3 regions of the Pseudomonas danubii genome follow, and region 2 is predicted to be linked to each of the others. Evidence: riboswitches for the same ligand, from Rfam matches in the RefSeq annotation. Region 2 holds a riboswitch; each other region holds the start of a gene.
What was found. Region 2 has a riboswitch for cobalamin ahead of PFZ56_RS23915 (CbtB-domain containing protein). Riboswitches for the same ligand answer to the same signal wherever they lie in the genome.

Region 1: it holds a riboswitch for cobalamin, as region 2 does, so the genes downstream of both, PFZ56_RS16845 (TonB-dependent siderophore receptor) here and PFZ56_RS23915 (CbtB-domain containing protein) in region 2, are expected to answer to the same signal.
Region 3: it holds a riboswitch for cobalamin, as region 2 does, so the genes downstream of both, cobO (cob(I)yrinic acid a,c-diamide adenosyltransferase) here and PFZ56_RS23915 (CbtB-domain containing protein) in region 2, are expected to answer to the same signal.

What each region holds. Positions count from the first base shown of each region.
Region 1 is NZ_CP116502.1:3,637,038-3,646,988, reverse strand. Features, by position in the region: gene PFZ56_RS16870 (glutamine synthetase family protein) at 1-114, shown strand, start outside; gene PFZ56_RS16865 (N-formylglutamate amidohydrolase) at 98-850, shown strand; gene PFZ56_RS16860 (APC family permease) at 1,035-2,384, shown strand; gene PFZ56_RS16855 (arginine N-succinyltransferase) at 2,560-3,576, shown strand; gene PFZ56_RS16850 (arginine N-succinyltransferase) at 3,626-4,699, shown strand; cobalamin riboswitch at 4,733-4,936, shown strand; gene PFZ56_RS16845 (TonB-dependent siderophore receptor) at 5,034-7,010, shown strand; gene PFZ56_RS16840 (ferredoxin) at 7,022-7,774, shown strand; gene PFZ56_RS16835 (ABC transporter substrate-binding protein) at 7,767-8,684, shown strand; gene PFZ56_RS16830 (diguanylate cyclase) at 8,853-9,935, opposite strand.
Region 2 is NZ_CP116502.1:5,306,984-5,316,934, reverse strand. Features, by position in the region: gene metH (methionine synthase) at 1-1,027, opposite strand, end outside; gene PFZ56_RS23940 (fatty acid cis/trans isomerase) at 1,181-3,472, shown strand; gene nfuA (Fe-S biogenesis protein NfuA) at 3,616-4,200, shown strand; gene cobM (precorrin-4 C(11)-methyltransferase) at 4,374-5,120, opposite strand; gene PFZ56_RS23925 (cobalamin biosynthesis protein) at 5,202-5,615, opposite strand; gene PFZ56_RS23920 (CbtA family protein) at 5,612-6,313, opposite strand; gene PFZ56_RS23915 (CbtB-domain containing protein) at 6,325-6,513, opposite strand; cobalamin riboswitch at 6,610-6,836, opposite strand; cobalamin riboswitch at 6,910-7,122, shown strand; gene cobW (cobalamin biosynthesis protein CobW) at 7,220-8,290, shown strand; gene cobN (cobaltochelatase subunit CobN) at 8,294-9,951, shown strand, end outside.
Region 3 is NZ_CP116502.1:6,131,450-6,141,400, reverse strand. Features, by position in the region: gene PFZ56_RS27535 (class I SAM-dependent methyltransferase) at 1-371, shown strand, start outside; gene PFZ56_RS27530 (sorbosone dehydrogenase family protein) at 374-1,693, opposite strand; gene PFZ56_RS27525 (hypothetical protein) at 1,764-2,345, opposite strand; cobalamin riboswitch at 2,516-2,749, shown strand; gene cobO (cob(I)yrinic acid a,c-diamide adenosyltransferase) at 2,829-3,440, shown strand; gene PFZ56_RS27515 (cobyrinate a,c-diamide synthase) at 3,451-4,773, shown strand; gene bluB (5,6-dimethylbenzimidazole synthase) at 4,766-5,416, shown strand; gene cbiB (adenosylcobinamide-phosphate synthase CbiB) at 5,413-6,321, shown strand; gene cobD (threonine-phosphate decarboxylase CobD) at 6,314-7,306, shown strand; gene PFZ56_RS27495 (cobyric acid synthase) at 7,303-8,754, shown strand; gene cobU (bifunctional adenosylcobinamide kinase/adenosylcobinamide-phosphate guanylyltransferase) at 8,790-9,311, shown strand; gene cobT (nicotinate-nucleotide--dimethylbenzimidazole phosphoribosyltransferase) at 9,308-9,951, shown strand, end outside.

The sequences.
Region 1 (9,951 bases), 1.7 Mb from region 2:
ACCCTGCCGCCGGAGCTGCTGAGCACCTATTTCGCCGTCAAACAAAAGGAAGTGTCCCTGACCGAGCACCTGACCGCTGCCGATCTCTGTGAGCACTATGGACACCTGTACTAAATCCGCCGAGCACGGTTTCTATACCGAGCCGGCCTATCGCCTGCTGCGGGAAGACTCCACGCATCCGCTGATCCTGGTGTGCGAGCACGCCAGCCACTACATTCCACCGGCCCTGCACGACCTGGGCCTGGACAAGGTGGCGGCCCGCGAGCACATCGCCTGGGACCCGGGCGCCCTGGAACTGGCCCAGAGTCTGTCCCGGGCCCTGGGCGCGACCCTGATCGCGGCCAACTATTCGCGCCTGCTGATCGACCTCAACCGGCCGCGCCACGCCCCCGACAGCATCCCGCTGCAAAGCGAGATCTATCAGGTGCCGGGCAACCAGCACCTGGACGAGGCCACCCGCGAGTACCGCCGCCAGCAGCTGTTCACGCCGTTCCACCAGCGTCTGCAGCGGATCATCGACCGGCGCCTGGCCGAGGGGCGCGAGGTACGAGTGGTGGGGATTCACAGCTTCACCCCGGTGTACTACAGCCAGCCACGCGCGCTGGAAGTCGGCGTGCTGTATGGCAACGCCACCGCCTACGCGGCGCGGATACTGGAAGGTTTGTGGGCCCTGCCGATAAAGGTGGCGGGCAACCAGCCTTATGAAATCGACCCCTTGAGCGACATGACCGTGCCGGTGCACGGTGATGCCCGGGGCCTGGAGTCGGTACTGATCGAGGTGCGCAACGACCTGTTGCGCAGCCCTGAAGCGGTGCAGCACTGGAGCGACTGTCTGGCGCCACTGCTGTAACGAAGGTTGAAAGACGCTTGAACGCAGCAAAGGCTGTTTGCAGGACAGGAACAACAACAAGAAAAACCGCTGTGGTGTGTCTTTAACCCTGCCAGGTTCAAACACAGACCGGCGCGCGAGGCGTCAATGACGACCCTCGCCGCCGGATGCGCCCACTTACATTGGCTACAAGGAGAACTGCTTCATGGAGATTGAAGAATTCGGCTACAAACAGGAACTCAAGCGCGGGCTGAGCCTGCGCGACCTGGTGGTCTACGGGATGATTTTCATGATCCCCATCGCCCCGTTCGGGGTCTATGGCTACGTCAACCAGGAAGCCCCGGGCATGGTGCCCCTGGCCTACATCATCGGCATGGTGGCGATGGTCTTCACCGCCCTGAGCTACGGCGCCATGGCCCGCGCCTTCCCCATCGCCGGCTCGGTCTACTCCTATGCCCAGCGCGGCCTCAATCCCCATGTCGGCTTTCTCGCCGGCTGGCTGATGCTCCTGGACTACCTGCTGATCCCGCCGCTGCTCTACGTCTACGCGGCCATGGCCCTCAACCACCTGTACCCGGAAGTGCCCAAGGTCGGCTTCATCCTGGCGTTCCTGGTCAGCGCCACCTTCGTCAACCTGCGGGGCATCACCTTCACTGCGCGGATGAACATCCTGTTCCTGCTGGCGCAACTGGTGGTCCTGGGGATCTTCCTGTTCTACGCCTGGAACGCCCTGCACGGCGGCACCGGCAACGGCCAACTGACCCTGGCGCCGCTGTACAGCCCGGAACACTTCCACTTCGGCATGCTGATGCAGGGCGTCTCGATTGCGGTGCTGTCGTTCCTGGGCTTTGACGCCATCTCGACCCTGGCCGAAGAGGTCAAGGGCGACCCGGGCCGCAGCGTCGGTCGCGCCGCCCTGATCACCCTGGTGGTGATGGGGGCGATCTTCGTGGTGCAGACCTGGATCGCCACGGACCTGGCCGCCGGCATGGGCTTCAAGTCCGCCGACACCGCCTTCTACGAGATCGCCGAACTGGCCGCCGGCAGCTGGCTGGCGACCCTCACCGGGGTGGCCACGGCGCTGGCCTGGGGCGTGGCGGTGGCCATCACCTCGCAAGCCGCAGTGTCGCGCCTGCTGTTCGGCATGGCCCGGGACGGCAAGCTGCCCAAGGTGCTGGCCAAGGTCCACCCGAAACACAATACCCCGCACATCAGCATCTACCTGGTGGCGGTGCTGTCGCTGCTGATCTGCTACCTGTTCATCAACTCGGTGGACACCCTGACCTCACTGGTCAACTTCGGCGCCCTGAGCGGCTTCATGCTGCTGCACATCACCGTGATCAATTTCTACTGGCGCCGGCAGAAGTCCGGCCAGGTGATCCGCCACCTGATCTGCCCGGTGATCGGCTTCGTGATCGTCAGCGCCATCATGTACAACATGGGCGTGGATGCGCAGAAGCTCGGCGCCATCTGGATAGCCGCCGGGCTGGTCTACCTGTTCCTGCTGAACAAGCTGGGCAGCGGTGCCGCCCTGCCCGATCCGCTCAAACCCTAAGTGACTTACCTGCGGCGCCGGATGGCGTCGCGCTTCCCCCCCGAGGCAGCCGCCAAGAGCCGCCCGGGGACAGGCCGCCGGATGCCGCGGCCGTGGAACTGCGTGGTAACCGACAGTGATGTCTGGCCCATGTTCGCCCCCCGGGGCGAGCGGCCCTTGATACAGGAGTGCACCCATGCTGGCTTTGCGTCCCGTGGCGTTATTCGATCTGCCCCAACTGCTGCGCCTGGCCCGCGAACGCCTGCTGGGCGTAACGTCCCTGGTGGATGACGAAACCTACCTGCGGGAAAGGATCCTCGATTCCCTGGCGTCCTTTGCCAAGACCGAGGCCAGCCAGGGCCCGGAGAACTACTTTCTGGTGCTCGAGGACCCAGACAGCGGCCTGCTCCACGGCTGTTCCGACATTCTTGCCACGGCGGGCTTTGCCGCGCCGTTCTACAGCCTGCGCAACCGTCCCTTCATCAGCAGCTCCCGGGAGCTGAACATCGAACACGGCGTGCCGACCCTGTCCCTGTGCCAGGACCTCAGCGAGCAGACCCTGCTGCGCAGCTTCCACGTGGACCCGGCGTTGTCGGGCACGCCCCTGGCGCAACTGACGTCCCGGGCGCGGCTGCTGTTCATGGCCGCTCACCCCCAGCGCTTTGCCGAGAGCACCATCAGCGAGATCGTCGGCTACAGCAACGCCGCCGGCGAGTCGCCGTTCTGGGAGGCGGTGGGCCAGCACTTCTTCGACCTGCCCTACATCGAGGCCGAACGCCTGTGCGCCCTTCAGGGCCGGGGCTTTCTGGCCGAACTCATGCCCCAGTACCCGCTGTACATCCCGATGCTGCCGCCGTCGGCCCAGGACTGCATCGGACGGATTCACCCCGATGCGCGGGAGGCCTGCGACATCCTGATCGACGAGGGCTTCGCGCCTACCCAGTATGTGGACCTGTTCGATGCCGGGCCGACCCTGCAGGCCCGCAATAACCAGCTACGCTCGATCGTTCAGAGCCGGGTCGCGACCAGCTACCTCAGCCCCCAGAGTGGCCAGGGTCGCCACTGGTTGCTGAGCAATGACCGACTGCAGGGATTTCGCGCCATTGTCGCGCCTCTGGATGAAGCCCCGGGCGATGTGGTCGGGCTCGACCCGTCGATGCTCCAGGCCCTGCAAGTGACACCGGGCGAACCGGTGCGGGGAATCGCGTTATGAGTGGCCCGCCGCTTCTGCGCTGCCCGGGACTGTTGCAAGGAGTGCACCGATGATCGTCCGTCCGATCCGCGTCACCGATCTGCCCGGCGTGCTGGCTTTGCTGGAGGGCAGCTGTCGCGAGTTGAACAACCTCTCCACCGACCCCGAGCGCCTGGCCCATCGCTTGCGCTGGGCCCAGCGCACCTTCGCCAGCCGGGTGGAACGGGCCGATGCCGACTACCTGTTCGTGCTGGAGGACGACGACCAGCAAATCATCGGCATCTGCGGCCTGAGCGGCGCCATCGGCCTGCGCGAGCCTTGCTACAACTACCGGGTCGGCATCACCCGTGGCAGAGCCCCGGGGCTGGGTATCGACAAAGAGATCCCGACCCTGTTCCTGTGCAACGAGATGACCGGGCAATCCCAGCTGTGTTCGCTGTTCCTGCGCCGCGACCAGCGCCAGGGCTACACCGGCCGCCTGCTGTCCACCGCACGCTTGCTGTTCGTCGCCGAACACCCGACGCTGTTCGGCGACAAGCTGGTGGCCGAATTGCGTGGCCAGCTCGACAGCCAGGGCTGCTCGCCGTTCTGGGACAGCCTGGGCCGACACTTTTTCAAGATGGACTTCCAGCAGGCCAACCGCCTGTCCAGCCATGGCAGCAAATCCTTCATCGCCGAACTGATGCCGCGCCAGCCGCTGTACACCTGCCTGCTCAGCCCACAGGCCCAGGCGGCCATCGGCCAGGCCCACCAGAGCACCGAGCAGGCGGTGAACATCCTGCGCGACGAAGGCTTCAGCCATCAGGGCTGCATCGATATCTTCGACGGCGGGCCGCTGATCGAGGCCGAAGTGGCGAAGATCCGCAGCGTGCGCGAAAGCCAGACCCTGCCCTTGCTGGTGGGCCGCCCGGACGAACAGGCGCCGGTGTGGCTGATTCACAACCGCCGCCTGGAAAACTGCCGCATCACCGCCGCCCCCGGGCGCCTGGTTTCAGGCTGCCTGCTGGTGGACCGCCTGACCGCCAAGCGCCTGCAACTGCAGCCAGGGGACTCGGTACGCGCCGTGCCACTGTTGGCCTGCCCAGCGCGGCCTCAGGGCCAGTCCGGGATCGCCCTCGCGCCGGACGCCGCCCTGCCCCTGTAGCCACGAGATTGACGAACGCCGGGGCGAATGTTCATATGCCGCCCAGTTTCAGGTGCCTCATGCCGCCGTGCACGAGGTGAAACGGGAAACCGGTGCGCCCTTTCAGGGCCAGTCCGGTGCTGCCCCCGCAACGGTAAGCGAGTGCTGCATTCAACACGCCACTGTACCCACGGTATGGGAAGGCGAATGCCGCCAGACTCGCAAGCCCGGAGACCGGCCTGAAACGTCTGTTTGGCAATCCTGCGGTGGGCGGGCATGGGCCGGTATGGTCGCGTGCCTGTGGCCGATACCTTCTCCTGCGTGCTTCCCGAAGTCACTTTCGAGAAGACCAAGAATGACAACAACTGACACCTTCCTTGCATGCGACTGGCGTGCACCTCGGCGCACCCTGAGCGGTGCCCTGCTCGGCTGCCTGTTCAGCCCCCTGCTGCTGGCGGACGACACTCCCCTGACACTGGAACGACAATGGGTTTCCGCCCCTTCGGTGGAGTCCACCACGGTGGCCGAAATGGCCCGGTACGGCAGCAAGGTGGAGATCATCGACCGCCAGCAGATCGAACGCGCCGGCCCCAGCAGCGACATCACCCGAGTGCTGCAGATGTACGTCCCCGGCCTCTACGTCGCGCCGAAAAACGGCCCCTTCGACTACGGCACCTATTCCCTGCTGGGGGGCCGCAACGACGACACCCTGATCCTGCTGGACGGCGTACGCCTGAACAACCGTCTGTACGGCGGCCTGTACCTGGACACCTTGCCGGCCAATGCCATCGAACGCATCGAAGTGCTCAAGGGCGGCCAGAGCCTGCTGTTCGGCACCCAGGCGGTGTCCGGGGTGATCAACATCGTCACCCGCAGCCCCCAGACTCGCGACACCTCCGGCGAGGTCAACCTGGGCCTGGACAGCTTCATGGGGCAAAGCGGCGATGCCCGGGTGGAGCGCATCCTCAGCAATGGCTTGGGCGATCTGGGCCTGCTGGCCTATGTCAGCCACAACGTCTCCGATGGCTACCAGCCCTATCGCAACAGCGCCTACAGCGCCAGCACCCGGGACAAGAAACGCGGCTATGAAGTGACCACCTTCGGCGCCAAGGCGATCCAGGGCTTCGCCGACGATTCGCGCCTGGAACTGTTCTACCAGTACAGCGATGCCAACCTGGATTTCGCCCGCCCGGTGAACAACCAGAAGACCACCAACGACCGCGTCCAGCAGATCGCCACCGCGACCTTCGAGCAGCGCCTGAGCGAGCGTTTCAGCTACTTCGTCAAGGGCCATGTCAACGACTGGGACACGCGCTACACCAAGATCGACAGCCTGAAAGACGGCCGCCTGGTGAGCAAAAACCGTAACGACTACTGGGGCTTCACCGACTGGGGCCTGCAGGCCGAAGGCAAGGCCGAGCTGGACGGCGGCCATGTGCTGGTGTTCGGCACCGACAACCAGTGGTTCAAGGGCCAGGACGATGTGCTCAAGATCGACAATAACCAGGCCCAGGCCAATGCCCTGTACACCCAGTTGCGCCCGGTGTTCGCGGCGCTGCCCGACTGGCACCCGAGCCTGGGCATCCGCCACGAGAAGATGAGCGGCGGCGAGAGCGCCACCGTGGGCATGCTCACCTCCCTGTACGACCTCAATGCCCATTGGCAACTGCGCGGCCAGTACGGCAGCGCCTTCAAGCTGCCCAACGCCGAGCAGTTGTTCGTCAACGAGGACTACGAACAAGGCAACCGCAACCTCAAGCCGGAAAAGAGCCTGAATGCCGAGCTCGGCCTGGACTACAAGGGCAGCCTGCTGGCCGGCGAGTTCAACGCCAGCGTCACCGCCTTCCAGCGCAAGATCGACGACCTGATTGCCCTCGATGGCATCCACTGGGTCAATGGCCAGGGGCGGATCAAGGTGCGCGGCATGGAGGTCGACGGCCGCTGGCAGTTCAGCCCGCGATGGAACCTCTCGGCGGACCTGACCCGCAATCTGCTGGAGTCGCGCAACGGCGTAACCCTGAGCAACATTCCCGGCTTCTTCGCCCGCTCGCGACTGGGCTACGAGTCCGAGGATGGTCAGTGGGGCGTGGGGGGCGCGATCCGCTACATCGGCCAGATCGACAGCGCAAAGAAGGTCGACTACGGCCACTACTCGGTGGTGGACGCCGATGCCTATCGCTACCTCGACAGGGCCCAGCAACATCGCCTGAGCCTGCTGGTGGAGAACCTGTTCGACCGCGACTACACCACCAGCATGACCAGCAGCGCGCCGGCGGTGGACAACCTCGGCCGGCCCTTTACCAGCGAAGTGCGCTACACCTACCGCTTCTGAGGCCCAACGACATGCACAAGGACTATCAACGGGTGCTGTTCGTCGGCCCCGGCCTGCACGGCGGCACCCTGGGCGAAGCCTTTCGCCGCGAGCTCAAGGCGCTGCGCAACGAGGACGCCGGCACCCGGGTGATCGACACCCTGGACGGCTTCGACAGCCTCTGGGCCGCCCTGGAGGAACCCTTGCCCGAGGACGGCGCGGCGCTGCTGGTGGTGGACCTGGAGCCCAGCTCCGACAGCGCTTACCTGGACTGGCTGCGCGATGAACTGGGCCGCCTGGCCCGGGCCCATCCCCAGGCGCCGCAGCTGTGGATCACCGCCCAGGCCCTGGGCCGTCGCGGGCTGGATGCAGCGCTGGCCTGCGCCAGCATCGCCCAGCACGAGCGGCACCTGCCCTGCGATCAGGTCAACGCCGTGGCCAGCGACCCGGACTGGTCGCGGGTGCCACCCCATGCCCGGCAGGTGTTCCTGTGCACCGGCCCGCGCTGCGTGCGCCGCGGTGCCCTGGCGCTGTGGAAGACCCTGCGCCGTGAACTGCTGCGCCTTGAGCACATGGAAACCCCCGGCGGCGTGCTGCTGACCCGCACCGCCTGCCAGTTCCCCTGCAACCTGGGGCCGGTACTGACCGTGCACCCCGATGGCTGCTGGTACCGGGTCAGCGACGACAGCCAGGTCGTGCGCCTGGTGCAGGGGCATCTGCTGGCGGGTGAGCCGGTGCAGGATCTGCTGATCCCTTCGCCGTATGCGGGGGTGGCGGATGCCTAGGAAGATCCTCGGCCTCCTGCTATGGCTGGCGACCGTCCCGGCCCTGGCGGCCAGCTACGACAACTGCGCCAAGACCTGGACCGTCGAGGACCCTCCCCGGCGCATCGTGGCCCTCAACCAGCACAGCGCCGACCTGCTGCTGGCCCTGGGCGCCGGGCCGTCGATGATCGGCGTCGCCTACCTGGATGACGACAGTCAGGCCCAGGCCCAGGGGCAGTACCACGGCGTGCCGGTGATCGCCCGGCAATACCCGTCGGCGGAGGTGCTCTACAGCCTGAAGCCCGACCTGGTGGTGGGCGGCTTCGCTTCGGCGTTTCCCGATAACTTCAGCTCCCGGGAGCGCCTGGGGCGCATCGGCATCGCCAGCTACCTGCTGGAGTCGGCCTGCGCCGGGCATGATGAGGACTACTTCGGGCATATCCGTCGCGACCTGCGGACCCTGGGCCGGCTGTTGCAGCAGCCAGCCCGGGCCGAGCAACTGATCGCGGCCATGGAGGCTGACCTTGCCGCGGCAGCAGCCTTGTACCGGGGCCGCGACACGCCCGCGGTGTTCTACCTGGACAGCGAGGTCAACGGCCTCGCCAGCCAGGGCCAGCGCGGTTTTGTCGGGGTACTGCTGCAAGCCGCCGGCGCCCGCAACAGCTTCGCCGCCATCGACCGCCCGCGCCTGACGGTCGACAGCGAAACCCTGCTGAGCAACGACCCGGACGTGCTGCTCCTGGCAGACGCCCTGTGGTCACCGGCCACGCGCAAACGCCAGTTGCTGCAGCGTGACCCGGTGCTGTCGCGGTTGCGGGCGGTGCGCGAGGAGCGGCTGATCGACATCCCCTTCGCCCAACTGGTGCCGGGCATCGCCAGCGGCCGCACCGCGCTGGAACTGGCGCGGCGCCTGCACCCTGCTCCCCCGTAGGCGCCGGCTTGCCGGCGAAGCGAGCACCGCCAACCGCCGCGACGCGCCACCCGACGCCTTCGCGGGCAAGCCCGCTCCTACAAGCCGGCTTGCCGGCGAACGGAACACCGCCAATCACGCGGCGTACATGCCGACGCCTTCACGGGCAAGCCCGACAAGAGGCAGGTACTACAGAGGATTCAACACCCGGCGCGAAGGCCGCTCCGGCGGATGGCAGGTGACGTTGTTGCGACCAGCGGTCTTGGCGGCATACAGGGCCTGATCGGCATCGTTCAACCAATCCATGGCGTCCTCGTGCATGGGGGTGAACGCCGCCAGGCCAATGCTCAGGCTCACCTGCAACGCCGGATTCTGTTCGTAGCCCAGGGCCGCGAAGCGCCCGCGCAGCGCCTCCATCAGATCGGCGGCGTGCTCCAGCGGCACGTCCGGCAGGATCACGCAGAACTCATCACCGCCATAACGCCCGGCCTGATCGCTGGCCCGCAGGTTCTGCCGGAGGAGCTTGCTCAACTGGCGCAGCACCACATCCCCGGCCACATGGCCGTAGGTGTCGTTGATGGCCTTGAAGTGATCGATGTCGATCAGGGCGATGGCGCCACCATGGGCCTGGCGCTGGCAACGCTGGAACTCGATCTCCAACTGGTCCTTCCAGGCCCCGTGGTTGAGCAGCCCGGTCAGGCTGTCGGTGCGACTCAGGGCCAGCAGCTCGCGCTTGTGCCGGCCCAGGGTCGCCGCTTGCTGGTAACAGATGTAGCCCAGCGCCATCGGGTACAGAGTCAGCATCGGCAGGCAGGCATACAACTGCTGCGGCGTGGTCAGGGGAGTGAACGACAGCCCGAACACCCCCAGGCCGATGCCAATGCCCAGAACCTGGGCCCCACAGCCGGCAAGAAAAAAACGCACCCCGCCCAGGGCGATATTGTTCATCGCCATCATCCCCAGGGTGGTGACCAGCGGCAGCGGATTGAACTGCATGGCCGCGACCCAGAACCCGCCCAACAGCGAATCCACCAACAGGTTGCGGTACTCGGCGCGAAACGGCACCTGGGACCATCGGGCCCACTGATAGGCCAGGTGCGGCCAGACAAAGGCGTTGAACAGCATCAAGCCCCAGACCCAGGGCGCCGGTTGCAGCGGCGACATGCCCGTGGCGACGCAGAAAAAGCCCAAGGCCAGGCCCAGGGTGCGCGAGGTGTAGAGCCTCCTGGCCAGTGACAGTCCCTTCCCTCTGGTGTACTGCGCAGGGGCCAAGTCGCCTCCGTCCAGC
Region 2 (9,951 bases):
AGGCCTTGGGAATGTCCGGGATCTGTCGCGGGGCATAACCGGCCACGGCTTTGGCGATGGCGGCAATGTGCCCCGGAGTGGTGCCGCAGCAGCCGCCGACGATATTCAGGAAGCCGCTCTGGGCGAATTCCTCGATGACCTTGGCGGTTTGCTCCGGCAGTTCGTCGTATTCGCCGAATTCGTTGGGCAGGCCGGCGTTGGGGTGCGCCGAGACGTGGGTGCTGGCCTTGTTCGACAGCTCTTCCAGGTAGGGGCGCAGTTCGCTGGCGCCCAGGGCGCAGTTCAGGCCCACCGAGATCGGCTTGGCGTGGGCCACGGAGTTCCAGAAGGCCTCGGTGGTCTGGCCCGACAGGGTACGGCCGGAGGCATCGGTGATGGTCCCGGAAATCATGATCGGCAGCTCGACGCCCAACTCTTCGAACACGCCCTGTACGGCGAAGATCGCCGCCTTGGCGTTCAAGGTGTCGAAGATGGTCTCGATCAGGATCAGGTCGGCGCCGCCTTCGATAAGGCCCTTGGTGGACTCGGTGTAGTTCTCCACCAGTTCATCGAAGGTGACGTTGCGGTAGCCGGGGTTGTTGACGTCGGGCGACAGCGAGCAGGTACGGCTGGTCGGGCCCAGGACGCCGGCGACGAAGCGCGGCTTGTCCGGGTTCTCCTGGGTCTTGGCGTCGGCCACCTTGCGGGCCAGGCGTGCGCCCTCTACGTTTAATTCGTAGGCCAGTTCTTCCATGCCGTAATCGGCCATGGAAATGCGCGTGGCGTTGAAGGTGTTGGTTTCCAGGATGTCGGCGCCGGCATCCAGATAGGCTTTTTCGATGCCACCGATCACGTCCGGACGGGTGATCACCAGCAGGTCGTTGTTGCCCTTGACGTCGCTGGGCCAGTCGGCGAAACGCTTGCCACGGTAGTCCTGTTCTTCGAGCTTGTAGCTCTGGATCATGGTGCCCATGCCGCCATCGAGAATCAGAATGCGCTCTTTGAGGGCTTGCTGGAGAGCGTGGAGGCGAGCACTGCGATCAGACATGAGAACTACCTGGTAGGGCCATAACGAAGGGCGTGGATCATAGCAAACCTGCATGGATTTGCGGCATGTACGGGTTTTACATGAATATCGCTCACGTTGGTCGTGGGGCGAGATCGGTAGAATTGCGGCGTTTTTTCTTTCGGGACCAGGGACATGCCGTTTCGTTTTATCGTCAGCAGCGCGCTGCTGCTTCTCAGTTCAGTGTGCATGGCCCAAGGTCCGGCTCCGGCGATTTCCTACACCCGCGACATCCAGCCGATCTTCACCGAGAAGTGCGTGGCCTGTCATGCCTGCTACGACTCCGCCTGTCAGCTCAACCTGGGCAGCGGCGAAGGGGCCGGTCGCGGTGCCTCGAAGATTCCGGTGTACGACGGCGAGCGGAGTCAGGCGCAGGCGCCTACCCGGCTGTTCTATGACGCCAGCGGCAAGTCGGCCTGGCAGCGCCATGGGTTTTTTTCGGTGCTCGACGCCCAGGGCAGCCAGGCCGCACTGATGGCGCGCATGCTCGAGCTCGGTCATCGCACCCCGCTGCAGCCTAATGCCAAGTTGCCCAGCGAGATCGTCCTGGGCCTGAGCCGGGAGAACATGTGCCCGCAGCCGGCGGAGTTCGACGCCTATGCCGGTGCGCACCCGAAAGAGGGCATGCCCCTGGCGGTCACCGGTCTCACCGAGCAGCAATACCAGACCCTGCAACGCTGGTTGGCCTCCGGTGCGCCCATCGACGAGCAGGGCCTGGCCCCTAGTGCCCGGGAAAGCCTGCAAGTGGCCCAGTGGGAGAACCTGCTCAACGCCCCCGGCGCTCGGGAAAGCCTGGTGGCGCGCTGGCTCTACGAACACTGGTTCCTGGCCCATGTCTATTTCGAAGGCGGCGAGCCGGGGCACTTCTTCCAGTGGGTGCGCTCGCGGACCCCCAGCGGCCAGCCCATTGACCTGATCAATACCCGTCGCCCCAACGACGACCCGGGCACCCAGGTGTATTACCGCCTGTGGCCGGTGCAAGGGGTGATCGTGCACAAGACCCACATCACCTACCCGCTGAGCGCGGCGAAGATGGCCCGGGTCAAGACCCTGTTCTACAGCGGCGACTGGCAGGTCACCGCCTTGCCGGGCTACGGGCCGGGGCGCCGGGCCAATCCGTTCGAGACCTTCGAGGCGATTCCGGCCAAGGCCCGCTACCAGTTCATGCTCGATAACGCCGAATACTTCGTGCGCACCTTCATTCGTGGTCCGGTGTGCCGCGGGCAGATCGCCACCGATGTGATCCGCGACAACTTCTGGGCGCTGTTCCAGGCCCCGGAACACGATCTGTACATCACCGATCCGGCCTATCGCGGCCAAGCCACGCCGCTGTTGGCCATGCCCGGGCAAAACGACGATGTCGGCAGCGTGCTCAGCCTGTGGCTGTCCTATCGCGACAAGCGCAACGAGTACGAAGCCCTGCGCCGCGACTTCTATGCCGATTCTCCGGCCCCCAGCTGGTCGACCCTGTGGGCCGGCAACGACAACGCGCTGCTGAGCATCTTCCGCCACTTCGACAGTGCTTCGGTGAGCAAGGGCCTGATCGGCGAGGTGCCGCAGACGATGTGGCTGTTCGATTACCCGCTGCTGGAGCGCACCTATTATCAGCTGGCGGTGAATTTCGATGTGTTCGGCAACGTCTCCCACCAGGCCCAGACCCGGTTGTACTTCGACCTGATCCGCAACGGTGCCGAGCAGAACTTCCTGCGCCTGATGCCCGCTGGCAGCCGTGAGGATTTCCTCGACGATTGGTACCAGAACAGCGGCAAGTTCAAGATGTGGCTGGATTACGAGTCCATCGACGACGACAAGCGCAGCGCCCTGAAACTGGACCCCAAGGACCCGAAGAAAGACTTCGCCCATCAGTTGCTGGCCCGCTATGGCGAGCTCAACGCCAAGCCGGACCCAATCAATCGCTGTGACAGTGCCTATTGCTCGCGGCCCAATATCGACCCGGCGTTGCAGGATGCCGATCAGGCCCTGAGCCGCCTGGCGTCGCGTCCGGCAGCGGGACTCAAGGTCATCGAGCAGTTGCCGGAAGCCACCTTGCTGCGGGTCCAGGCCCCGAGCGGCAAGCGCGAGTTCTACAGCATGCTGCGCAATCGCGCCCACAGTAACGTGGCCTTCATGCTGGGCGAGTCGCTACGCTACCAGCCGGGCCTGGACACCCTGACCATTTTTCCGGGCATTCTCAGCAGTTATCCGAACTTCATGTTCAACGTTCCAAGCGAGCAGGTGCCGGCATTTGTCCAGGCCATGCAAGCCGCCAGGGACGCCGCCGGCTTCGAGAAGATCGTCGATCGCTGGGGGATTCGTCGCAGTCATCCGCAGTTCTGGCAGTACTTCCACGACCAGACCCGTTATCTGCAGGAAGTCGACCCGGTCGAGGCCGGAGTCATGGACATGAACCGTTACGAAAACCTCTGATACAGGGCCGCTATCTGTCCTCGGGACGCCCGCTGGCGGGCCCCGGGGAAGCCCTATACCAAGGTCTATCCCGACAAAAATACTAGGACTTTGTCAGCGGCGTCGATTGGCGTAAACTGCGCCCACGTCTGCGAGGAACCACCATGAGCGCCATAACCATTACCGACGCCGCCCACGATTATCTGGCTGATCTGCTATCCAAGCAGAACACCCCGGGGATTGGCATCCGCATCTTCATTACCCAGCCAGGGACTCAGTACGCCGAGACCTGCATCGCCTATTGCAAGCCGGGCGAAGAGAAACCCGAAGACAAGGCCCTTGGCCTGAAGAGCTTCACCGCCTACATCGACGCCTTCAGCGAAGGTTTCCTCGATGACGCGGTGGTCGACTACGCCACCGACCGCATGGGCGGCCAGCTGACCATCAAGGCGCCCAACGCCAAGGTGCCGATGGTCAATGCCGACAGTCCGGTCAACGAACGCATCAACTACTACCTGCAAACCGAGATCAACCCGGGGCTGGCCAGCCACGGCGGCCAGGTCAGCCTGATCGACGTCGTTGACGATGGCATCGCCGTGCTGCAATTCGGTGGCGGTTGCCAGGGTTGCGGCCAGGCCGACGTGACCTTGAAGGAAGGTATCGAGCGCACCCTGCTCGAGCGCATCCCCGAGCTTAAGGGCGTGCGCGACGTCACTGACCACACGCAGAAAGAAAACGCCTACTACTAAGGCGTTCGCTGCGAACAGAAAACGGCGCCCCGTGAGCGCCGTTTTTTTATGCCCGCAAACCAGCTCCCCGCAAAAAAGCCTCCGTAGGAGCCGGCTTGCCGGCGAAAGGGCCCTTGAGCCTTGCGCCAATGCCGAGATTGCCTCCACTGGCAAGCCAGTTCCCGCAAAGGGGGTCAGGGGCGATAGAGGTGCGCGTGCCCGGCGCGGTACAGCGATGATTCGCTGAACGCGTCCGTGGCCAGCACCCGGCCCACCAGGATCAGCGCCGTGCGCCGGAAGCCCTTGGCCGCGACTTTATCGGCAATGTCCGCCAGGGTGCCCAGGACCCAGTCCTGGTCCGGCCAGGTGGCTCGGTGTACCACGGCAATCGGGCAGTCGGCGCCGTAGTGCGGCAGCAGCTCTGTGACTATCTTCTCCAGGTGGTTGACCCCCAGGTGAATCGCCATGGTGGCGCCGTGGGCCGCGAGGCTAGCGAATTCTTCACCGGCCGGCATGGCGGTCTTGTCCGCATAGCGGGTCAGGATCACGCTCTGGGATACATCCGGCAGGGTCAATTCGGCTCCCAGCAGGGCGGCACAGGCGGCGGTGGCGGTGACGCCAGGGATGATCTCGAAGGGAATACCCAGCTCCCGCAGGCAGCGAATCTGCTCGCCAATGGCGCCATACAGGCTCGGATCGCCGGAATGTACCCGGGCTACATCCTGACCCTGGTCGTGCGCGTGCTTGATCGCCTCGATGATCTGTTCCAGATGCAGCTCGGCGCTGTTGATCACTCGTATCGCGCTGTGGCCTTCGAGGACAGCCTCGGGAACCAGCGAGCCGGCGTAGATGATCACCGGGCAGCGATGGATCAGGCGCTGGCCCTTGACCGTGATCAGTTCCGGATCGCCGGGACCGGCACCGATGAAATAGACAGTCATGGCTGTGTCCTGTGAAAAAGGGGCTGGAGCCAGCTTCAAATGAAGATTGCTCATGATCAAGGCGGGGGATTATCGAGGATTTTACCGGCAAGCGGCCATTGCCAGGGTGGCCTGGGCGAATTTCTGACGAGGGATCAGCAGTTTGGCCGGGCCGGGATGCAGCTGTTCAGCCATGGCCAGGGCCGCACTTTCGGCAACGCCGTAGCAGCCGGTGCGTTCAAAGGCGATCTGTGAACGGTGGCTCAGGCGCAAAGCATAAGGCGCCAACTGCGTGCTGCTGAAACAGGTCAGCGGCAATGCCAGTTGTTCGGCCAACTCCAGCAGTCCGGGCTCGGCCCGTTTCAGGTCGATGCTCGCCAGGGCGAAAACCTGCTGCGTATCGATGCGATGGGCTTCCAGCACCTGATCCAGCAGCGCGCGCAGCGTGGTCGCCGGGCAGCCTTTCTGGCAGCCCAGGCCGACCACCAGGGTCGACGCTGCGCGCACCTCGATCATGCCGAGTACGGATCCGTGTTCTTGCGCCGGAACAGCCAGGCGCTGATCAGCCCGAGGGCCAGCCAGAAGGCGGCGTTGGTCAACTGTGAAGCGATTTTGAACTGGGTCTCCAGTGCTTGCGGGGCCAGCATCGAATGCACTTCCGGTTGTGGTGCGCCGATCACGTGAGGCACGGCGATGATGGCGGCGCCCAGCAGTTTCAGCAGCCAGTTGCCAGCGAACACGATCAGGGCAAGGCCCACGGCGGTGGAAGCGGCAGCGCCGATCCACCAGACCTGACGCTGCACCAGATCGGCGGCAGCGGTGCCCGGCAACTCCGGCGGCAGGCCCAGGGTCGGCGCCAGGCAGAAGGTCGCATAACCGGCCAGGCCCCAGAGCAGGCCCTGGGAAGTGCGGCTGGGTGCCCGCAGGGTGTAGAGCCCTGCCAGCATCAGGGCGAAGCCGACGGCCACCACCAGGTTGCCACCGGTGGTGGACAGCACTCGCTGCCAGCCATCTTCCGGTTCCCAGGCTTCGGCGTCGTGGCTGTGGCCGGCCATGGCGCCTGCGGCGTGTTCATGAGCCTCCACGGCCGGGGCCTGTTCATAGGTTTCCGCCTGCAGAATCAGCGGGGCCACCCAGAAGCTCTGCAGCAGGGTCAGCAGCAAGGCCGCCAGCAACCCGCTGAAGCCTGCGGTTTGTGCAATACGCTTGATCATGTCGGCAGGTCTCAGTGGCAAGGGAAAGCAGCGCTGTGACGAGTATCGTGGGCAGCGTTGTGCACCGCTTCGATATGGGAGAAACCGGCGAAATACACCAGGCAGGCGCCCAGCAGCGAAGCGCCGATGGCGGCCACCAGGCGCTGGCTCAGGGTGGAGGTGCTGCTGGCGGAGTGGCTGGTGCTGCTGATGATCGACATGGCGCTTCCCTTTGGAGTGTCGGCGGGGGAGGAGCGCAGGAAAACCCCGCGTGAGGAGCACGCAGGGTTTGCAACAGCGCCCGCCCACCGCGGGTTTGTTATGTGTGTGTTGCGGGCCGGTCTCCGGGCTTGCGAGGGGCAGGGCTGTGTCATGCCGTGCCGACAAGTGTCGCCTTCCCATGCCTTGGCACAGTGGATCTGACACTTCGCTCGCTTACCGTTGCGGGGGCAGCACCGGACTGGTCACGACTTTTTAGTAAAGCACGTGATTCACCGGTTTCCCGTTTCACCCTGTGAAGGGCACCCGTAACAAGGCGCGTAGCAAATCATGGGCGGGGTAACGTCGTCAATTGCGGATGCCGGTGTATTGCCGATTGACCGTCCCCCGCGCTCTGCGTAGCCTTGCGCCTTCGAGGTTCTTCGGCCAGCGGTCGAAGCTAAGAAGGGAACGCGGTCGATGCCGCGGCTGCCCCCGCAACTGTGAAGGGTTTCATTTCTGCAAGGCCACTGCATTGGCGTTCGTAACGCCTGCGGGAAGGCGCAGAAACCGCCAGTCCAATGACTGGCAAGCCCCCAGCCAGGAGACCTGCCTCGATCCCAGATTCTCACTACAACCGGGCGGGGTGATCCGGTGGCGAAATCTCCGCGCGCCTCTGCGCTGCGGCTCTCGTCCCGTATGCCCGCCACCTTTGCCAAGGGGCATCCGATGAAAACACTGGCCAAACTTCCCGTCACCATCGTCACCGGCTTCCTTGGCTCGGGTAAGACCACCTTGCTCCGGCACATGCTGGACAACGCCCAGGGCCGGCGCATCGCGGTGATCGTCAACGAGTTCGGCGAGCTGGGCATCGATGGCGAGATCCTCAAGCAATGCTCCATCGGCTGCACCGAGGAAGAGGCCAGCGGCCGGGTCTACGAGCTGGCCAACGGCTGCCTGTGCTGCACCGTGCAGGAAGAGTTCTTCCCGGTGATGCGCGAACTGGTGGCGCGCCGTGGCGACCTGGACCACATCCTTATCGAAACCTCCGGCCTGGCCTTGCCCAAGCCCCTGGTCCAGGCCTTCCAGTGGCCGGAAATCCGCAGCGCCTGCACCGTCGACGCGGTGATCACCGTGGTCGACAGCCCGGCCGTGGCCGCTGGCACCTTTGCCGCGTTCCCCGATCAAGTGGACGCCCAGCGCAAGCTCGACCCCAACCTGGACCACGAATCGCCGCTGCACGAGCTGTTCGCCGACCAGCTGTCCAGCGCCGACCTGGTGATCCTCAACAAGACCGACCTGATCAACCCCGAAGACCTGGCCAAGGTGCGCCTGGAAGTGGCCGAAGAGCTGCCGCCGGCGGTCAAGGTCATCGAAGCCAGCAGCGGCCGCCTGCCCCTGGACGTATTGCTGGGCCTGGGTGCCGGCTCCGAGGAACACATCGACGGTCGCCACAGCCACCACGATCACCACCACGACGGTGACGACGACCACGACGATCACGATCACGACGCCTTCGACTCCATCTCCATCGAACTGCCCCAGGCCGACGAAAGCCTGCTGCTGGACGCCCTGACCCAGCTGGTGGTCAAGCACGGCATCCTGCGGGTCAAGGGCTTTGCCGCGATCCCCAACAAGCCGATGCGTTTGCTGATCCAGGGCGTGGGCACGCGCTTCGACAAGCACTTCGACCGCAAGTGGGGCGCTGACGAAGCCCGGACCACGCGCCTGGTGCTGATCGGCCAGGAACTGGACGCCGCCCAACTCGAGGCGCAACTGCGCGCCGCCCTCAGCGTGTAAGCCATGCACCTGCTCAGGACCCAGCCCGGCGGTTTCGTGTCGGATGACAACATTGCCGACCTTGGACAAACCCCCGCCGAGCTGGTGATCCTGTGCAGCGGCGACTCCAGCCTGGCGCTGCTGGCAGATGCCGCCGAGCAGCTGCCCGAGGATTACCCCAGCTTTCGCCTGGCCAACCCGATGCAGGTGCAGAACCACGCTTCGGTGGATCTGTATGTGGACCAGGTGCTGCGCCACGCCAAGGTGATCCTGATTTCCCTGCACGGCGGCATCGGCTACTGGCGTTACGGCGTCGAGCGGCTGGTGGAGCTGTCCCAGCGCGGGGTGCAACTGATTCTGGTGCCGGGGGACGACCGCCCCGACCCGGAGCTCAGCGACCTGAGCACCGTGGGCCCCGTCGAGCGCGATCGCCTGTGGCAGTTCCTGCGCCAGGGCGGGCGCGACAACGCGCTGAATTTCTACCGCTGCCTGGCCAGCGGCCTGCTGGGGCGCGACTACCCCTGGAGCGAGCCGCAGACCCTGCCACGCACGGCGATCTACCACCCGCACAAGAGCCAGGCCACTCTCAGCGACTGGCAGGTTGATTGGCAGCCCGATCAAGCGGTGGCGGCGCTGCTGTTCTACCGCTCCCACCTGCAGGCGGCCAACACCGGCTTTATCGACCTGTTCTGCCAGCGCTTGCAGGCGGCGGGGCTCAACCCCTTGCCGATCGCCGTGGCCAGCCTCAAGGAGCCCGGCTGCCTGAGCCAGGTGGAAGAGTGGCTGGAGGCAACCGCGGCCGGGGTGATCCTCAACACCACCGGCTTTGCCCAATCCAGCCCCGAAGCCCCGCACCTGCGGCCGTTCCGCCGCAACATTCCGGTGATCCAGGCCATCTGCGCCCAGGACAACGAGCCCGGCTGGCGCGACAGCGAGCAAGGCCTGGGCCCGCGGGACCTGGCCATGCACATCGCCTTGCCGGAACTGGACGGGCGCATCATCAGCCGGCCCATCAGCTTCAAGGACCTGGCCTGGCGCAGCGAGCGCAGCCAGTCGGACGTGGTCTGCTATCGCGGCCAGCCCGAGCGCATGGACTTTGTCGCCGAACTGGCCCGGCGCTGGGTCGAGCTGGGGCGCCTGGACAACGGCCACAAGCGCATCGCCCTGGTGCTGGCCAACTACCCGACCCGCGACGGGCGCATCGGCAACGGCGTCGGCCTGGACACTCCGGCTGCGGCGCTGAACATCCTCAAGGCCCTGCACGCCGAAGGCTACCCGCTGCCGGCCGAGTTGCCCGCCAGCGGCAGCGAGCTGATCCGGCAACTGCTGGGCGGGGTCAGCAATGACCTGGACAGCCTCGACCGGCGCCCGTGTCAGCAAAGCCTGGCCCTGGACGACTACGCGCTGATGTTCCAGGCCCTGCCCGCCGCCAACCGCGAGGCGGTGCTGCAGCGCTGGGGCGCACCGCAGCAAGACCCGATGTTCCGCGACGGGCGGATGATGATCGCCGGCCTGCGTTTTGGCCTGACCTTCGTCGGCATCCAGCCGGCCCGGGGTTATCAGGTGGACCCCAGCGCGGTCTACCACGACCCGGACCTGGTGCCGCCCCATGGCTACCTGGCGTTCTACTTCTGGCTGCGCCAGACCTACGGCGCCCATGCGCTGATCCACGTCGGCAAGCA
Region 3 (9,951 bases), 820 kb from region 2:
ATGCCACCGCCTGTCGCTACTGGAAGGACGCGGGAGTCGACCAGCGTATTGACCTGCGCCTGGCGCCCGCGCTGCAGACCCTGGTTGGCCTGGAGCAGGCGGGCCAGCTTGAGTCTTTCGATCTGATCTTTATCGATGCGGACAAGGCCAATTATCCGGCCTATCTGGAGTTTGCCCTGCGTTTGCTGCGAGTTGGGGGCCTGGCGGTGTTCGACAACACGCTATGGAGCGGGCGAGTGCTGGAGGCGAATGCCGCCAGTGAGGATACCCGAGCCATCCAGGCGCTCAATCGCGCCTTGAAGGATGACTCGCGCATCGATTTGTCACTGCTGCCCCTGGGGGATGGCCTGACCCTGTGCCGCAAGCGCTGAACTCAGGGCGCTTTGGCGGCGGATACCCGCCAGATCTTGTTGCCGACGTCATCGGCGACCAATAGCCCCCCTTGCTGATCGATGACTACCCCGACCGGGCGTCCCAGGGCTTTTTCATCGGCATTGAGAAAGCCGCTGAGTACGTCGATCGGTTGTCCTTGGGGTTTGCCTGCACGGAAAGGCACGAATATCACCTTGTAGCCGCTGTGGGGCTTGCGGTTCCAGGAGCCGTGCTGGCCGATGAAGGCACCTTCGGTAAAGGGCGCGGGAAGTTTGCTGCCTTCGGCGAAGGTCAGGCCCAGTGAAGCCGTATGTGGGCCCACGGCATAATCCGGGGCGATTGCCTTGCTCACCTGTTCGAGGTTTTGTGGCTTGACCCGCACGTCCACGTGTTGCCCGTAGTAACTGAAGGGCCAGCCATAAAAAGCCCCGTCCTTGACCGAGGTGATGTAGTCCGGAACCAGATCGCTGCCAATCTCGTCGCGCTCATTGACAGCGGTCCATAGCGCTCCACTGACCGGCTCCCAGGCCAGGCCGTTGGGGTTGCGCAGGCCGGTGGCGAACAGGCGATGCTTGCCGCTGGCTCGATCCACTTCCCAGATGGCTGCACGGCCCTCTTCTTTATCCAGGCCATTTTCCCCAACGTTACTGTTCGAGCCGACGGTGACATACAGCTTGCTTGCGTCCTTGCTGGCGATGACGTTCTTGGTCCAGTGGTGGTTGAGTGTGCCGCCGGGGAGGTCAAGCACCTTGGTGGGGGCTGCGCTGATGTGGGTGTCACCGGCCTGATAGGGGAAGCGCAGCAGCTTGTCGGTGTCCGCTACATACAGATCATTGCCCACCAGAGTCATGCCGAAGGGGGAGTTGAGGTTCTCCAGGAACAGGCTGCGGGTTTCCGCCACGCCGTCGTGATCCTGGTCCCGCAACAGGGTAATGCGGTTGGCGCTGGGGACGGTTGCGCCGGCACGGCCCATCACTTTTCCGGCGATCCAGCCGCGAATGCCCTGGCTGTCATCCGGCTTGGGCGGTGCATTGGTTTCAGCTACCAATACATCGCCATTGGGTAATACATACAGCCAGCGTGGGTGGTCGAGGTTTTCGGCGAAGGCGGCAACCTGTGTGCCGGCTGCTGCTGTTGGTTTTGCGCCCTGTGGCCAGCCGATGGCGGGGGCAATATTGACCGTGGGGATCAGCGTGGGATTGGGCTGCGGCAGTTTGGGGTTCGGTCCGGTGCCGTCCGAGACTTGCAGGCTTGAGGTTTCGCCGCAGGCGGTGAGGCCGGCGGCGATAGCGATAAGCAAGGTGTGTTGAAGCTTGAGCATGCTGATTTCCCTATGAGTGCACGAACGTCGTAGTCATAGAGGAGCATAGCCATTCGATGGTTCCGCCTGATCAGCGGGCCTCTTTGAACAGTACGGCAATCCCAGGATGGTAGTGGCCGCTTTCGTTATGCAGCTTGCGGTAGGCGTAGGGGAAGTACCAGGCTACGGCGCAGCAGTGCTCCTTTTGCAGTTCGTCCAGCATGTCCTGAAGTTCTTCGGGAGAGGCGCTGTGCTGGGCTTTTTGCGGGGCGACAAACAGGCAGCCAAGCCTCAGGTCGCTGGGGTAGCTGATCTTTCTGGCATCACTGGCAATGTCCAGCAATGGCTGGGTCAGGTGCAGGCTGTTGACCCGCGGCCAGCGCTGGGTGGTCTGGATATAGGCGCGTTCGTCCTTGGTGGCCAGGTACAGGTCGGTACGAGCGTTGCGGGCGCCGTCTTCCTGTTGCTTCTTGCTGGGGCTGTGTTCCAGGCTGATCATCTCCGCCATCCAGGCAGCCGCGGAAAGTAATCCCAGGTTGGCCTTTTCATCGAACCAGTACGGGGTTTCGCTATCGCCGCGGACTGCGTTGTAGCGGTCAATGCAATCGAACCAGCGTTCCAGCATCGGGCGCAGGAATTCCAGCTTTGGATTGCTGATGATCATGCCTTGCATCGAGCTCACTCCTTATTGTTGTGCGGCAGGACCTTGGGTCCTGAATTGTGGCTTTTTGATATCACCGCTCTGAGTGTGGCACAAGATTGGCGTCAGTTTGTTGATGCAGTGCAGTTTTGTGTGGTGTGCGACGGCTGGCTTTAATTGACGCTCCACCCCCAACCCTCTAACCTTCGCGACTTGTTTCAGGTGCTCTGTGGCCCACGGTCGACAGAGTGAAACAGGGAAGCCGGTCAGGGCCTGTTCCAGCGATGGACACGGCAACGATTCCGGCGCTGCCCCCGCAACGGTAGATGAGTCAAGGCTGTGCCACATGCCACTGTGTCGATGACATGGGAAGGCGCGCAGCCCGGCAGCGATGCCCCTCATGAGCCCGGAGACCGGCCTGATCCATCCAACGGCATCACGGTGGGCGATGCCAGGCTAGCGCCGTCTCTTTCTTTTCCTGCCCGCCGTTCCCCAGCCCCAACGGAGAGCTGCCCCATGAGTGAATCCCCCGATCGTGACGAGCGCCATCTGGCGCGCATGTTGCGCAAGAAAGCCGTGATCGACGAGCGCATCGCCAACTCGCCCAACGAATGTGGTCTGTTGCTGGTGCTGACTGGCAATGGCAAGGGCAAGAGCAGTTCGGCCTTCGGCATGCTGGCGCGGTCCATGGGCCACGGTATGCAGTGTGGTGTGGTGCAGTTCATCAAGGGCCGTAACAGCACCGGGGAAGAGTTGTTCTTCCGGCGTTTTCCAGAGCAGGTGCGGTTTCACGTGATGGGTGAGGGCTTCACCTGGGAGACCCAGGATCGCCAGCGCGACATTGCTGCGGCCGAAGCGGCCTGGGCCGTATCCAGGGAGCTGTTGAGCGACCCGGAGATTGGTCTTGTAGTACTCGACGAGTTGAACATCGCCCTCAAGCACGGCTACCTGGATCTGGACCAGGTGCTCAGTGATCTGCAGGCTCGGCCACCCATGCAGCATGTGGTGGTGACCGGCCGCGGCGCCAAGCCGGAGATGATCGAGCTGGCAGATACCGTCACTGAAATGGGCATGGTCAAGCATGCGTTCCAGGCCGGTATCAAGGCGCAGAAAGGTGTTGAACTGTGAGTGTGAATTCATGACCGATGTTCGTCATTGCCCGGCGGTATTGATCGCCGCACCGGCTTCCGGCCAGGGCAAGACCACCGTGACCGCGGCACTGGCCCGCCTGCACCGCAACCAGGGACGCAAGGTGCGGGTATTCAAGTGCGGTCCGGATTTTCTCGACCCAATGATTCTTGAGCGAGCCAGCGGTGCTCCGGTGTACCAGCTGGATATGTGGATGGTCGGGGAACAGGAAAGCCGTCGCTTGCTGTGGGATGCTGCGGGCGAAGCAGACCTGATCCTGATCGAAGGGGTCATGGGGCTGTTCGATGGCACGCCCTCCAGTGCCGATCTGGCGCGGCATTTCGGCGTCCCGGTGCTGGGGGTGATCGATGGCACCGCCATGGCCCAGACCTTTGGTGCACTGGCTCTGGGACTGGCCCGCTATCAGCCGGACCTGCCGTTCGCCGGGGTGCTGGCCAATCGGGTAGGCACCTTGCGTCACGCGCAGTTGCTCGAAGGAAGCCTCACCGAGGGGTTGCGCTGGTACGGTGCCTTGTCCCGGGAGACTGACATCGAGTTGCCCAGCCGCCACTTGGGGCTGGTACAGGCCAGCGAGCTGAATGATCTGGACCTGCGTCTTGATGCTGCCGCTGAAGCCCTGGCCAGCAGTTGCCAAGTGGCACTGCCGCCGGCAGTGAGCTTTGCCGCACCAACGCCGGTACCCTGCGAGCCTTTGCTTGCCGGTGTGCGAATCGCTGTGGCGCGGGATGAGGCGTTTGCCTTTACCTACGGTGCCAGCCTGGATCTGTTGCGGGCCATGGGCGCGCAGTTGAGCTTCTTCTCGCCGATTCATGACACTGAGCTGCCGGAGGCGGACAGTCTGTATCTACCCGGTGGATACCCTGAATTGCACCACCAGGCACTGGCGCAAAACACCGCGATGCTGGGTGCCATTCGTGCCCATCATGGTGCGGGCAAGCCGTTGCTCGCGGAGTGTGGCGGCATGTTGTACTTGCTGGACTCCCTGACCGACGTCGAAGGGCAGCGTGCCAATCTCTTGGGGCTGCTGCCCGGTGATGCCGTGATGCAAAAGCGCCTCGCGGCCCTGGCCTTGCAAGCGGTGGAGTTACCGGAAGGCAGCTTGCGTGGTCACACTTATCATCATTCCCTGACCAGTACGCAACTCGAGCCGATTGCCCGCGGCATCAGCCCCAATGGTGGCCGTGGTGCGGAAGCGGTGTATCGCGATGGGCGGATGACTGCCTCCTATGTGCACTTTTATTTTCCGTCCAACCCGGCGGCGGTGGCGGCTTTGTTCGTGCCAGCTCCTATAGAGGATGCGGTAGGTGAGTGAGCAGGATTTTTCTACGGCGGAGCGTGAGGCGGTTTATCGCGCCATTGCCGAGCGCCGGGATATGCGTCACTTCGCCGGTGGCAGTGTCGCGCCCGAGCTGCTGCGGCGTTTGCTGGAGGCGGCGCATCAGGCACCCAGCGTGGGGTTGATGCAACCCTGGCGTTTTATCCGTATCAGCGATCGCCCGTTACGTGGACGAATCCAGCAGTTGGTGGAGGAGGAGCGGGTGCGCACTGCCGAGGCCTTGGGAGAGCGTTCCGACGAGTTCATGAAACTCAAGGTTGAAGGCATCAATGACTGTGCCGAGGTGCTGGTGGCGGCGTTGATGGATGGGCGTGAGCGGCATGTCTTTGGTCGGCGCACTCTGCCGGAAATGGACCTGGCTTCGCTGTCCTGTGCCATTCAGAACCTCTGGCTGGCGGCGCGCAGCGAAGGCCTGGGCATGGGCTGGGTTTCGCTGTTCGAGCCCCAGGCCCTGGCCGACCTGCTGGGATTGCCCGCCGGTGCCAAACCCTTGGCCGTGTTGTGCCTGGGCCCGGTTACCGAGTTCTATCCGGCGCCGATGCTGGCGCTGCAGGGTTGGGCGCAACCCCGGCCATTGAGTGAGTTGCTGTATGAGAATTACTGGGGAGTGAGTCAATGAGTGTGGCGTTGCTGAGTGTCGCCGGGGTGGCGCTGGATGCGCTGCTGGGCGAACCCAAGCGCAGGCATCCGCTGGTAGCTTTTGGCCGTATGGCGGATCGTATCGAGCAACGTTTCAACGCCGCCGGCCGAGGCTGGCGCAGTCATGGGGTCACCGCCTGGGTACTGGCGGTGCTGCCCTTGACCCTGTTGGCCACGGCCCTGTCCTGGCTGCCCTACATTGGTTGGGTGGTGGAGATCATTGCACTGTATTGCGCCCTGGGCCTGCGCAGCCTCGGCGAGCACGTTGCGCCGGTGGCTCAGGCTTTGCGCAGTGAAGACCTGGATGAAGCCCGGCGTCGGGTCGGTTTTCTGGTGAGCCGTCAGACCAGTGAACTGGACGCCACCGAAGTGGCGCGGGCAGCCACTGAATCGGTGCTGGAAAACGGCAGCGATGCCGTGTTCGCCGCCTTGTTCTGGTTTGCCGTGGCCGGTGCGCCGGGGGTGGTGCTCTATCGCCTGAGCAACACCCTGGATGCAATGTGGGGCTATCGCAACGAGCGTTTTGAGCGTTTCGGCTGGGCGGCGGCGCGAATCGACGACCTGCTCAACTATATTCCTGCGCGTCTGGTGGCCCTGACCTATGCCTTGCTGGGCAAGACCCGCCTGGCGCTCAAATGCTGGTGGCGCCAGGGACCGACCTGGGACAGCCCCAATGCCGGTCCGGTGATGGCGGCTGGAGCGGGCGCCCTGGGGGTCGAGTTGGGCGGCGCAGCGATTTATCACGGTGAGTTGCACCAGCGTCCGCAACTGGGCGAAGGCGAGCCGGCGAGTGCCGACTCCATCGATCGCGGTTGGCAGTTGGTGCAGCGGGGTGTCTGGCTGTGGTTGTTGATTTTGTGCCTGGGGGCTGAATTCTATGCTTGAGCACGGCGGAAGGTTGCGCAAGGCGGCCCAGGAACACGGGATCGCCGAAGAGGCCTGGCTGGATCTGTCCAGCGGATTGGCGCCCTGGCCATTTCCCTTGCCGACCATTCCCCTGCGTGCCTGGGCACGTCTGCCGGAAACCGATGATGGCCTGGAACAGGCGGCCTGCGCCTACTACGGCGCGACTGAGGTGCTGCCGGTGGCCGGTTCCCAGGCGGCAATCCAATTGCTGCCGCGGCTGCGGCGGGCGGGCAAGGTCGGGGTCTTGTCACCCTGTTATGCCGAACACGCCGAGGCCTGGCGGCGCAGTGGCTACCGGGTGCGTGAGGTACTGGAGCAGGAAGTGGATTTCTTTCTCGACAGCCTCGATGTGCTGGTGGTGGTCAACCCCAACAACCCCACCGGTTTGAGCCTCACGCCCGAGCGCCTGCTGGATTGGCATGCCCGCTTGGCCCAGCGCGGTGGTTGGTTGGTGGTGGATGAAGCCTTCATGGATAACACCCCGCAACTGAGTCTGGCCCGGCATGCCCATCAGGTGGGGCTGATTGTCCTGCGTTCATTCGGCAAGTTCTTCGGGCTGGCTGGCGTACGCCTGGGCTTTGTCCTGGCCGAGCGCCGGTTGCTCAGGTTGTTGGCGGAGCAGGTTGGCCCTTGGGCGGTCAGCGGGCCGACCCGGGTGCTGGGGCAGGCTTGCCTGCGGGATGTCGAGGGGCATGCCCGGCAACGTCTGCGCAGTGAAGTGGCCAGCGAGCGCTTGAGTGAAGTTCTTGCGCGCTACGGCTTCAAGCCTCAGGGCGGCTGTGCGCTGTTCCAGTGGCTGATCACCGCCGAGGCCGAGCGGCTTTATCAATTCATGGCGCGGCGCGGCATTCTCCTGCGGCTGTTCGCCCACAACAGCAGTCTGCGCTTCGGCCTGCCCGCCGACGATGCCGATTGGGCGCGCCTGGAACAGGCGCTGCAGGCTTATCGCAAGGACTATCCATGAGCACGCTGATGGTACAGGGCACCACTTCGGATGCCGGCAAGAGCACGCTGGTGACCGCGCTGTGTCGCTGGTTGCTGCGCCGGGGCGTCAGCGTGGTGCCGTTCAAGCCGCAGAACATGGCGCTCAACAGTGCGGTGACCGCCGACGGTGGTGAGATCGGACGGGCCCAGGCGGTCCAGGCCCAGGCGGCCAACCTGGCACCCCACACCGATATGAACCCGGTGCTGCTCAAGCCCAACAGCGACACCGGCTCCCAGGTGATCATTCACGGCCGGGCCGTCACCACCATGAATGCCGTGGCCTATCACGACTACAAGGCCATCGCCATGCAGGCGGTTCTGGCTTCTCATGAGCGTCTGCGAGGCGCTTATGACGTGGTGATGGTGGAAGGGGCCGGCTCTCCTGCCGAGATCAATCTACGGGCTGGCGACATCGCCAACATGGGGTTTGCCGAAGCGGTGGACTGTCCGGTGCTGCTGATTGCCGATATCAATCGTGGCGGGGTGTTCGCCCATCTGGTGGGGACTCTGGAGCTGCTTTCGCCCAGCGAGCAGGCGCGGGTCAAGGGCTTCATCATCAATCGTTTCCGCGGTGACCTGGCGCTTTTGCAGCCGGGCCTGGACTGGCTGGAGGCCCGTACCGGCAAGCCGGTGATTGGCGTGCTGCCCTATGTCATGGACCTGCATCTGGAGGCGGAGGACGGCATCGACCAGCGCCAGGCCGGCAAGGTCGAGCAAGTGCTGAAGGTGGTGGTGCCGGTGCTGCCGCGCATCAGCAATCACACGGATTTCGATCCGTTGCGCCTGCATCCTCAGGTGGACTTGCAGTTCATCGGCCCCGGGCAGGTGATTCCCGCCGCCGACCTGATCATTCTTCCCGGCTCGAAAAGCGTACGCGGCGATCTGGCCTATCTGCGAGCCAACGGCTGGGATCGGGCCATCGACCGGCACCTGCGTTATGGCGGCAAGCTGCTGGGTATCTGTGGTGGTCTGCAGATGCTCGGCAAGCAGTTGCACGACCCACTGGGTCTGGAGGGCGCGGCGGGCTCCAGCCCGGGCCTGGGCTTGCTGGATTTTGAGACCGTGCTCGAAGCAGAGAAGCAGCTGCGTAACGTCAGCGGCAACCTGACCCTGGAGAATGCGCCGGTCAGTGGTTATGAAATTCACGCCGGCGTCACTCGCGGCCCGGCCCTGGAGCAGCCTGCGGTGCAGTTGGAGGGCGGGCGCAGCGATGGTGCTTGCAGCGTCGATGGGCAGATCCTCGGCACCTATCTGCATGGTCTGTTCGAGACTCCGGCAGCCTGTGGTGCGCTGTTGCGCTGGGCGGGGCTGCAGGATGTGCAGGAGGTGGATTATCACGCCTTGCGCGAACGCGATATCGAGCGTCTGGCGGATCTGGTGGAGCGTCATCTGGATACCGCCGCGCTGCTCAAGCTCTGTGGCCTGTAAGCCGCGGTGGACTCACTTTTCAAAGGTGCTCAAGCATGCTGCAACTGATTCTCGGCGGTGCCCGTTCCGGCAAGAGTCGCCTGGCGGAAAAACTGGCCACCGACAGCGCCCTTGAGGTGACCTACATCGCCACCAGCCAGCCACTGGATGGCGAGATAAATCAACGTATTGCCCATCATCGTCAGCGCCGCCCGTCCCATTGGGGGTTGATCGAAGAACCGCTGGAGCTGGCCCGGGTGCTGCAGCAGGCCGCTGGCACCGGGCGTTGTCTGCTGGTGGATTGCCTGACCCTGTGGTTGACCAATCTGCTGATGCTTGAGGACGAGCAGCGCCTGGTGCTCGAGCGTGAGGCCTTGTTGCAGTGTGTGGCGACGCTGCCGGGGGAGATCATCTTTGTCAGCAACGAAACTGGAATGGGTGTCGTGCCCCTGGGCGAATTGACTCGCCGCTACGTGGATGAAGCCGGTTGGCTGCATCAAGCCCTGGCCGAACGTTGTCAGCGTGTGGTGCTGGCGGTGGCCGGCCTGCCCCTGACTTTGAAAGGAACTGCGTTATGAGTAACTCCTGGTGGCTGAACCCGTGCAAGGCGGTCGATGCGCGGATGGTTGAGCAAGCCCTGGCGCGTCAACAGCAATTGACCAAGCCGGCCGGGTCCCTTGGCCAACTGGAGCCCTTGGCGGTACGTCTGGCCGGTCTGCAAGGTCAGCTCAAGCCAGGCCTTGAGCGGTTATGGATTTCGATTTTCGCCGGGGATCACGGGGTGGTCGCCGAGGGCGTATCCGCCTACCCGCAGGAAGTGACTGGGCAGATGCTGCTGAACTTTGTCAGCGGCGGCGCGGCTATCAGCGTGCTGGCACGGCAACTGGGTGCGCAACTGGAGGTGGTGGACCTGGGCACAGTGGCCCCTGGATTGAGCCTGCCGGGTGTGCGCCACCTTAACCTGGGTGCCGGTACGCAGAACTTTGTCCAGGGGCCGGCCATGACCCCGGCTCAGGGTGAGCTGGCCCTGCAAGCAGGCCGCGACAGTGCGTTGCGCGCCCGAGCCGAGGGTGCCCAACTGTTTATCGGCGGTGAGATGGGCATTGGCAACACCACTGCCGCCAGTGCCATTGCCTGTGCCTTGCTGGACATTCCGGTGGCGCAGTTGGCCGGACCGGGCACCGGCTTGAATGCCGAAGGGGTCAATCACAAGGCCCA